Regions from separate parts of the Streptomyces sp. NPDC056452 genome, predicted to be linked through region 2. Evidence: predicted binding sites of a transcription regulator. Region 2 holds the regulator's gene; each other region holds the start of a gene.
What was found. Region 2 encodes HspR, which represses chaperone genes until heat shock. Its sites were predicted from a motif close to TTGAGNNNNNNNNNCTCAA; they were not measured.

Region 1 (3,275 bases), on a different contig from region 2:
CGCGATCTCGCGCTCGCCCTGGTAGACCTGGATCTGCACGGACGGCTGGTTGTCCTCGGCCGTCGTGAAGATCTCGGAACGCTTGGTCGGGATCGTGGTGTTGCGCTCGATGAGCTTGGTCATGATCCCTCCCTTGGTCTCGATACCGAGGGACAGCGGGGTCACGTCGAGGAGCAGGACGTCCTTGACCTCACCCTTGAGGACACCGGCCTGGAGCGAGGCGCCGATGGCGACGACCTCGTCCGGGTTCACACCCTTGTTGGCGTCCTGACCGCCCGTGAGCTCCTTGACGAGCTCGGCGACGGCCGGCATACGGGTCGATCCACCGACGAGAACGACGTGGTCGATCTCGGAGAGCTGGATGCCCGCGTCCTTGATGACGTTGTGGAACGGGTTCTTGCAGCGGTCCAGGAGGTCCGCGGTGAGCTGCTGGAACTGCGAGCGCGTGAGCTTCTCGTCCAGGTGCAGCGGGCCTTCGGCCGAAGCGGTGATGTAGGGCAGGTTGATCGTGGTCTCGGTCGAGGACGAGAGCTCGATCTTCGCCTTCTCCGCGGCCTCGCGGAGACGCTGGAGAGCCATCTTGTCCTTGGACAGGTCCACACCGTGCCCGTTGGCGAACTGCTTCACCAGGTAGTCGACGACACGCTGGTCCCAGTCGTCACCACCGAGGTGGTTGTCACCGTTGGTGGCCTTCACCTCGACGACGCCGTCACCGATCTCCAGGAGCGACACGTCGAAGGTGCCGCCACCGAGGTCGAAGACGAGGATCGTCTGGTCGTCCTTGTCGAGCCCGTACGCCAGCGCGGCGGCCGTCGGCTCGTTGACGATGCGCAGGACGTTCAGGCCCGCGATCTCGCCGGCCTCCTTCGTCGCCTGGCGCTCGGAGTCGTTGAAGTACGCCGGGACGGTGATCACCGCGTCGGTGACCTTCTCGCCCAGGTACGCCTCGGCGTCGCGCTTCAGCTTCTGCAGGATGAAGGCGCTCATCTGCTGCGGGTTGAAGTTCTTGCCGTCGAGCTCGATCTTCCAGTCAGTGCCCATGTGGCGCTTGACCGAACGGATCGTCCTGTCGACGTTCGTGACTGCCTGGCGCTTGGCGACCTCGCCGACGAGCACCTCGCCGTTCTTCGCGAAGGCGACGACGGACGGCGTGGTCCTGGCGCCTTCGGCGTTGGTGATGACGGTGGGCTCGCCGCCTTCGAGAACGCTCACGACGGAGTTAGTCGTGCCCAGGTCGATGCCGACCGCACGTGCCATTTCGATTCCTCCAACTGACTACTTGAGTGGATCTGACTCAAGGATGCATGACACCCGCCCCCGAGTCAAAGGACCTGAGTCACCTGGACTCAACTAAGGTGCTCAGACCCATCACCACCTGGTCTTTTTATCTGATGCACACAAGAACGCGACCCTGCCGCCGAGCGCGACACCCGGCACTCTCGTCACGCCAAGCACCTCCGCCCCACCATCGCATCGTGGGATCGTTCTGTCACAAAATGCAGCGAGACGGTCATAACGGCACGTCACGGATTCCGGGCAGGTGCGATGCAGAACGCGAAGCAGACTGCGGTACGAAGAAGGACGACGCACCCTGCCGCAGCCGCGGCGGCCCGGGCGGCGGCCCGCGCGGCCCGGTTCACGGCGGCGCGACTGGCGGCCATGACCGCCAAGCGGAGCCTGGATCTGGTGCTCGGCTCGGTCCTGCTGGCCCTCGTCTCCCCGGCCCTCGCCCTCGGCGCACTCACCCTCGCGCTCCGGCCGGGCCGCCGCCCCGGAGGCGTACTGAGGCGCGACATCCGGACCGGCCTCGGCGGCCGGCCCTTCGAGCTGCGCTCCCTGCGCACCCGCAGACTCCGCCTCGACCTGCTGTCCCGGCTGCCGCACGTCGTACGCGGGGAGCTCTCCCTGGTCGGCCCGGCGCCCCTCGCACCCGGCGATCCGGCGGCCGGAGGACCGGGGGGCCGTACCTGGCGGCAGGAGCTGCGGCCGGGCCTGACCGGCCTGGCGCAGGTGCGCGCACGTTCCGGAATGCCCTGGGACGAACCCGCCCTCCTGGACGCGCACTACGCCGAGCATCATGGGACAGGACTCGACCTGGCGATCCTGGCTCAATCCGCACGCATCCAGCTGCGCACGGCACTCCACGGGCCCGCCCGGCGGAGGAAGGCTCACCTGAGCGACACAAATCACCGCCTGCCCCGCTACAGCACTGCGGAATAAGTGGATAGTGTCAGCACAGAATCATTAAGTTACCGCTTAGTATCCTACCCTCGCAGGCCCGAGGAGCCCCCAAAATGCAACTCGCCGCGATCATCGTGTCGCTGGTCATCACGGTGGTGGCCGTCGCACTCTTCGGCCGCGCCATCGCGCAGATCTACCGCTATGTGCGACTCGGTCAGCCCGTGCCCGCGGGCACCCGCACGGGTGATCCCACACAGCGCACCATCACGCTGGTCAAGGAGTTCCTCGGCCACACCCGCATGAACCGCTGGGGCATCGTCGGCTTCGCGCACTGGTTCGTGGCGGTGGGGTTCTTCTCGCTGCTGCTCACGATCGTCAACGCCTTCGGCCAGCTCTTCCAGGCCGACTGGCTGATCCCGTTCATCGGCGACTGGCTGCCGTACGAGATCTTCACCGAGTTCCTCGGTCTGATGACGGTCCTCGGCATCGTGACCCTGATCGTGATCCGGCAGCTGAGCAGGCCGGGCAACGCGGGCCGCAAGTCCCGCTTCACGGGCTCGAAGACCGGCCAGGCGTACTTCGTCGAGGCCGTCATCCTCATCGTCGGCCTCTGCATCATGACGCTGCGCGGCCTGGAGGGTGCCCAGCACCACGTGACCAGCTGGGAGCCCGGCTTCTTCGCCTCGTACCCGCTGGTCGCCGCCTTCGACGGGCTGAGCCTCGGCACGCTCCAATACATCACCTACGCCGTCGCGGCGCTCAAGATCGTCACGTCCTTCACCTGGATGATCACGGTCTCGCTCAACACCAACATGGGTGTCGCCTGGCACCGCTTCCTCGGCTTCCCGAACATCTGGTTCAAGCGGAACGCCGACGGCGCGGTCGCGCTCGGCGCGCTCCTGCCGATGACCTCGGGCGGCAAGGAGATCGACTTCGAGGACCCGGGCGAGGACGACGTCTTCGGTGTCTCCCAGGTCGAGCAGTTCTCCTGGAAGGGCATCCTCGACTTCTCCACGTGCACCGAGTGCGGTCGCTGCCAGTCGCAGTGCCCCGCCTGGAACACGGGCAAGCCACTCTCCCCGAAGCTCCTGATC
Region 2 (3,275 bases):
TACCGTCCAGCCGGGGGGCGGCCGGAGCGAGGACCGCCTCATCGAGGCCCTGGAGCGGGGCCTGTCCGTCGTGGACCGCGGTGTTCGCATCCGCACGCTCTACCAGCACACCGTGCGGCACAGCCCCGCCACCCTGGCGTACGCCGAACGCATAGCGGACGAGAACGTGGAGATCCGCACGCTCGAGGAACTCATCGAGCGCTTGATCATCTTCGACCGCACGGTCGCGTTCATCCCCGCCACCGACGACCGCCAAGTCGCCCTGGAACTCAGGCATACGGGACTGGTCGAGTACCTGGCCAAGGTCTTCGAACAGCTCTGGACCCGGGCGGCTCCCCTGCTGGAGGAAGTCAAGTACAACCCGACGACGCTCGGCATCAGTGGAGTTCAGCATGCAATAGCCCAACTCCTCGTCGAGGGACACGTCGACGACTCGATTGCGCGTCGTCTCGGCATGAATGTCCGCACCTGCCGCGCACATGTGGCCAAACTGAACGCCGCGCTCGGCAGCAACAGCCGCGCCCAACTCGGCTATCTGATCGCACAGTCAGGGATCCTGGATCAGGAGTGATCCGCTCCCGGCGCACCACCATTCCCCCGGAGCCGGACTTCCGCCACCGTCATCTTGTTGCAGTGCAGAAAAATGAGGGCCCCAAATCGACGTGGAAAAGGCAAAACCGACCCATTCGCATGGGAACCGAGAGCTGTGCGACCCGGCGATACGCCTGTACAAGGAAGCGCTGCGCGCGGGACGCCTCCCCCGCGCCGACCTGGACTCCGCTCCGTGCCTGCTGGAGATGGTCCTCGTCCAGCCCGATCCGGCCGACGACGCGTGGCTTCGTCCGGTCCCGCCGTCCGCCGCCCTGGCCCACCTGCTGCAGCCGATCACCAGGGAGATAGACGAGCGGATCCGGCTGACCTCCGCACTGTCCGGGGCGCTGGCGCCGCTGATGGCCGTCGCCGACGAGGACCCCAACCACGCGATCACCGTGCTCGAAGGCCGGTCGCTGATCATCTCCGTGCTCCGGGAGGCATCCACCCATGCCAAGGAGGAGGTCCTGACGGCGCAGCCGGGGGGCAACAGGCTCACGCACAACATGCGGCAGGGGCTGGAGAACGCCCGCTCCGCGATCGCCTCGGGAGCCCGTCTGAAGCACATCTACCAGCACCCCGCACGCTACAGCCCAGGGCTCAAGGACTATGTGGCGGAGATACCGCCCGACCGCCTCCAGGTGCGCACCGTCGAGCAGACCGTCGAACGCCTCATCATCTTCGACCGCGCCGTGGCCTACATCCCTGCCACTCCCACACGGGAGACAGCACTGGAAATCCGCCATCCCGCCCTCGTCACCTATCTCACCCAGGTCTACGAGGTCCTCTGGGCGCAGGCCACCCCCCTCACCCAGCAGCTCCCCGCAACCGTCCCCGGCGCCCCCGTCACCGCCGTCCAGCAGAGCGTCGCCCGACTGCTGGCCGAGGGCCACGTCGACGACGTGGTGGCCCGCAAACTGGGCATCAGCGTCCGCACCTGCCGCTCCCACATCTCCAAGCTCATGCAGACGCTCGACGCCCGCAGCCGGACCCACCTGGGAGCGCTCATCGTCCGGTCCGGCATCGCCGAGGCCGGCACCGGGACAGCACAGAGGCCCGCCCCTGGGGCCATGAACGGGTCATGACGCCCTGGGGCGGGCCTCTTCAGCCGGTCTTCAGTCCTTCGGCCTCTTGGGCCGCCAGACGACCAGCGCGCTGGTCTGCTGCACGTCCTGGTACGGCACCAGGTCGCGCCGGTACGAGGCGTGCACCTGGGCCTCGCGCTGCTGCATCGCCACGGCCGCGCCGTCCACCGCCGCGGAGAGCTCGGCGACGCGCTGCTGGAGCGCGGCGACCTGGTTCTCCAGCTCGATGATGCGCTTGATGCCCGCCAGGTTGATGCCCTCGTCCTGCGACAGCTGCTGCACCGTGCGCAGCAGCTCGATGTCGCGGGCCGAGTAGCGCCTTCCGCGTCCGGCCGTACGGTCCGGCGAGACCAGGCCGAGGCGGTCGTACTGGCGCAGCGTCTGCGGATGCAGGCCCGAGAGCTGGGCCGCGATCGAGATCACGTACACCGGTGATTCATCGGTCAGCTGGTACGGATTGCGTCGACGGCCGTCCATCTCAAGCTCCCTTCGCAGCCTGGAACAGCTCCGCCCGCGGGTCCTCCCCCGCGGTCGCCTTCCGGTAGGCCTCCAGCGCTTCCTGCGCCTCTGCGCCGAGGTCTGTGGGCACGGACACCTCGACGGTGACCAGGAGGTCGCCACGGGTGCCGTCCTTGCGCACGGCACCCTTGCCGCGGGCCCGCATCGTACGCCCGTTGGGGGTTCCTGCCGGGAGTTTCAGGGTGACCGGAGGCCCGCCGAGCGTGGGGACCTTCACCTCCCCGCCGAGTGCCGCCTCCACGAAGGTGACGGGCACGGTGACGGTGAGGTTGTCGCCCTTGCGGCCGAAGACCGGGTGGGCGTCGACATGGACGACGACGTAGAGGTCGCCGGCCGGGCCGCCGCGCTCGCCCGGGCTGCCCTTGCCGCGCAGCCGGATCCGCTGGCCGTCCAGCACGCCCGCCGGGATCCGCACCTGCATGGTGCGGGCCGACTTCGCCCGGCCACTGCCCTTGCAGACCTCGCAGGGGTCCTGGGCGATGAGGCCCCGGCCCTTGCAGTCCACACAGGGATCGGTGAGCGAGAATCCGCCGCCGCTGCCGCGTGACACCTGGCCGGTGCCGACGCAGGTCGGGCAGACCCTCGGGGTGCCGTTCCTGTCGCCCGTACCCGAACACGCCTTGCAGGGCGCCTGGCTGGACATCCGCAGCGGGACCGTGGCCCCGTCGACGGCCTCGGTGAAGCTGAGCGTCACCTCGGACTCGATGTCCTGGCCGCGGCGCGGCTGGACACGGGTGCCCGCACCGCCCCGGTTGAACAGTCCGCCGAAGACGTCGCCCAGGCCGCCGCCACCGCCGAACCCGCCGGCACCGCCGCCCTGGCCCGCGCCCGGGGCGCCCCCGAAGAGGTCGCCCAGGTCGAAGTTGAAGTTGCCCCCCGCGCCGCCGGGACCCGCCCGGAAGCCTCCGTTGCCGAAGAGGGCGCGCGCCTCGTCGTACTCCTTGCGCTTCTTGGGGTCACCGAGGATGTCGTTCGCCTCGGAGATCTCCTTGAAGCGCTCCTCCGCCTTGGCGTCGCCCTTGTTGGCGTCCGGGTGGAACTCGCGGGCGAGCTTCCGGTACGCCTTCTTGACCTCGGCGT
Region 3 (3,275 bases), on a different contig from region 2:
TCGGCGCCGATCTTCCGGCGCAGCGCCTTGATATGGCTGTCGACCGTGCGGGTGCCCGAGGCGTCGGCCCAGTCCCACACCTCCGCCAGCAGCTGTTCCCGGGAGAGCACCGCGCGCGGTGTGTTGGCCAGGCAGACCAGCAGGTCGAACTCGGTCGGCGTCAGGTGGACGTCGTCGGCGCGCACCCGGACACGGCGCTGCGCGTGGTCGATCTCCAGCTCGCCGAGGCGCAGGATGCCGCTGCGCGGGGTGACGGCGGCCAGCGCGGCCCGCTCCACCCGCCGCAGCAGGACGTGCACCCGCGCCGCCAGCTCACGCATGGAGAACGGCTTGGTCATGTAGTCGTCGGCGCCGACCCCGAGCCCGACCAGCATGTCTGTCTCGTCGTCGCGTGCGGTGAGCATCAGCACCGGCACGGGGCGCTGGGCCTGCACACGGCGGCAGACCTCCAGGCCGTCGAAGCCGGGAAGCATGATGTCGAGCACCATCAGATCGGGCTGCCAGGCCTCGGCCGCATCCACGGCCGCAGGCCCGTCCAGTGCGGTCTGCACCAGAAAGCCCTCGGCCCGCAGACGGGCGGAAATGGCGTCGACGATTGTCGCGTCGTCCTCGACCACCAGAACCCGGCGCTGAGCCCCGGGGGTGGCCGCGACGCCGTTGTGGGTGGTGTGTGTCTGTTCCATCGCCCCGCCCCTGCCCGTTCTCGCGGAGGCCATTCCCCCGGAGGCACGGTTATCGCTTGTGGATTTCGTGGGTGATCCCTTGTGCCGGTCAGAGCGTAAAGGCAGAAGACGGCTCCCGGCTACGCAGGGTGTTGACCGAGGTGAAGGTGTTACCTCCGCGGGAGAGGCGGATCGTCGGCCTTGTGCCGCTTGGCCCGTGGGATACCGGGGCTGTGGATACCGGGTGGGGGTTCAGACACTCCGGAGTGCGAGATGGACCACGTCGGGCACACCTCGGGCAACGGCTACTTCTTCGGTCCGTACCGCGTGGAATCCGGCATTCCGCAAGGCTTTCTCGAAGTCCGCGGACGGCTGTGCGGACCACACGGCAAGGACTCCGCCGGGCGTCAGACGGGCCAGGCAGGCCGCGAGACCGGCCGGTGAGTAGAGGCTTCCGTTGTCCTCCGTGACGGTCCAGTCGGGGCCGTTGTCGATGTCCAGGCACAACGCGTCGTAACGCTCCGTGGTCGTACGGAGGTGCTCGACGAGGTCCGTACGGAGGATCTCGGTCCGCGGATCGGCGAGGGCGGCACCCGAGATCCGGTCGAGGGGCCCCTCCAGGTGCCAGTCCACGATCGCCTGCTCCCGCTCGACCACCACGATCCGGCCCCACCGCTCGCCGGCCGCCGCGCGAACCAGCGAGAAGCCGACGCCGAGCCCGCCGATGAGCACGGCGGGGTCCGGCCGCCCGTCGGGCAGCGCGTCGAGCGCCGCGTCGATCAGCAGCCGCTCGGAGCGCCCGTCGGAGGTGTCCATGAGGAAGCAGCCGTTGGCGATGATCTCGAAGTCGTCGCCGCGCTCGCGCAGGACGACTTCACCGTACGGTCCTTCGCGCCGGTCGAGAGTGACGGGGCGGTGGGCGTCTGTGACGGACATGGGGGCGGTCTCCGGTCGGCGGTGGGGCGGTCGGCCGGTTCATCATCCCCACGCGCCGCGGTCGGGACCAGTCGATTTCCGCAGTGTCACCCTCCCGTCCGAGCGGCGGCGGCGTTCGATTCCGCGGCCCGCCGGCAGCCCGTCGGGAATGGCCGGGCCACGCGGAATGCTGCCGTAGGGGCAGGCGCCGCACGGTCTGCGCGACTCGGGGCGGGGGCAGGGTTCCAGAGTGATCGCTGAGAGCGAACGCAGGGTGGGGAACATTCGGCAGCTCAGGAGCATTGAGTCCACATAACTCAACTTGCCTGCCGAAGGGGAGATCATGACTGCTGAGTCCAATGCGTCCCAGGCGTTCACGCCGATCGACCTGCCCGTGCTGCCGCTCGACGACGAGGTCGTGCTTCCCGGAATGGTGGTTCCGCTCGATCTGTCGGATGCGGAAGTCCGTGCCGCCGTCGAGGCGGCCCAGGCCGTCGCGCGTCCCGGCGGGGGCAAGCCCGAGGTGCTGCTCGTCCCCCGCATCGACGGGAACTACACAGGGACCGGTGTCCTCGGAACCGTCGAGCAGGTCGGACGGCTCTCGGACGGGGACCCTGGCGCACTCATCCGCGCCCGTGACCGGGTACGGATCGGTGCCGGGACCAGCGGGCCCGGCGGGGCGCTGTGGGTGGAGGGCACACGGATCGACGTGTCCCTGCCCGATCCCCTGCCCGGCTCCGCCGCCGAACTCGCCAAGGAGTACAAGGCGCTCGCCACCAGCTGGCTGAAGAAGCGCGGCGCCTGGCAGGTCGTGGACCGGGTGCAGCAGATCGAGGACATCTCGGCGCTCGCCGACAATTCCGGTTACTCGCCCTTCCTCACCACCGCCCAGAAGGTCCAGCTGCTGGAGACCGTGGACGCGGTCGCCCGGCTCAAGCTCGCCGTCCAGTGGCTCGGCGAGCACCTCGCCGAACAGGACGTCGCCGAATCCATCGCCAAGGACGTCCAGGAGGGCGTCGACAAGCAGCAGCGTGAATTCCTGCTGCGGCGCCAGCTCGACGCCGTGCGCAAGGAGCTCTCCGAGCTCAACGGTGATCCGGAGGACGAGTCCGACGACTACCGGGCGCGCGTCGAGGCCGCCGAACTGCCCGCGAACGTCCGTGAGGCCGCCCTCAAGGAGGTCGAGAAGCTGGAGCGCGCGTCCGACCAGAGCCCCGAGGGCTCCTGGATCCGCACCTGGCTGGACACCGTCCTGGAACTGCCGTGGACCGAGCGGACCGAGGACGCGTACGACATCAGGGGCGCCCAGGAGATCCTGGACGCGGAGCACGCCGGCCTGCAGGACGTGAAGGAGCGCATCACCGAGTACCTCGCGGTGCGCAAGCGGCGTGCCGACCGCGGGCTCGGTGTGGTCGGCGGGCGGCGCGGCGGTGCCGTGCTGGCGCTGGTCGGTCCGCCCGGGGTGGGCAAGACCTCGCTCGGTGAGTCCGTGGCGCACGCCATGGGCCGCAAGTTCGTCCGCGTCGCACTCGGCGGTGTCCGGGACGAGGCGGAGATCCGCGGCCACCGGCGTACGTACGTCGGCGCGCTCCCGGGACGTATCGTCCGCGCCATCAAGGAGGCCGGCTCGATGAACCCGGTCGTCCTGCTCGACGAGATCGACAAGGTCGGCTCGGACTTCCGGGGCGACCCGGCCGC

Region 1: a site for HspR is predicted at 1,280-1,298, ahead of dnaK (molecular chaperone DnaK). Genes of this name have one in related genera too.
Region 3: a site for HspR is predicted at 1,880-1,898, ahead of lon (endopeptidase La). Genes of this name have one in related genera too.

What each region holds. Positions count from the first base shown of each region.
Region 1 covers NZ_JBHTRI010000002.1:323,509-326,783, reverse strand. The annotation lists gene dnaK (molecular chaperone DnaK) at 1-1,257, opposite strand, end outside; gene ACFQ6X_RS03825 (sugar transferase) at 1,546-2,220, shown strand; gene ACFQ6X_RS03820 ((Fe-S)-binding protein) at 2,295-3,275, shown strand, end outside.
Region 2 covers NZ_JBHTRI010000039.1:203-3,477, reverse strand. The annotation lists gene ACFQ6X_RS30150 (helix-turn-helix transcriptional regulator) at 1-571, shown strand, start outside; gene ACFQ6X_RS30145 (LuxR C-terminal-related transcriptional regulator) at 657-1,676, shown strand; gene ACFQ6X_RS30140 (heat shock protein transcriptional repressor HspR) at 1,707-2,153, opposite strand; gene dnaJ (molecular chaperone DnaJ) at 2,155-3,275, opposite strand, start outside.
Region 3 covers NZ_JBHTRI010000037.1:33,138-36,412, reverse strand. The annotation lists gene ACFQ6X_RS29535 (response regulator transcription factor) at 1-683, opposite strand, end outside; gene ACFQ6X_RS29530 (spermidine synthase) at 915-1,598, opposite strand; gene lon (endopeptidase La) at 1,921-3,275, shown strand, end outside.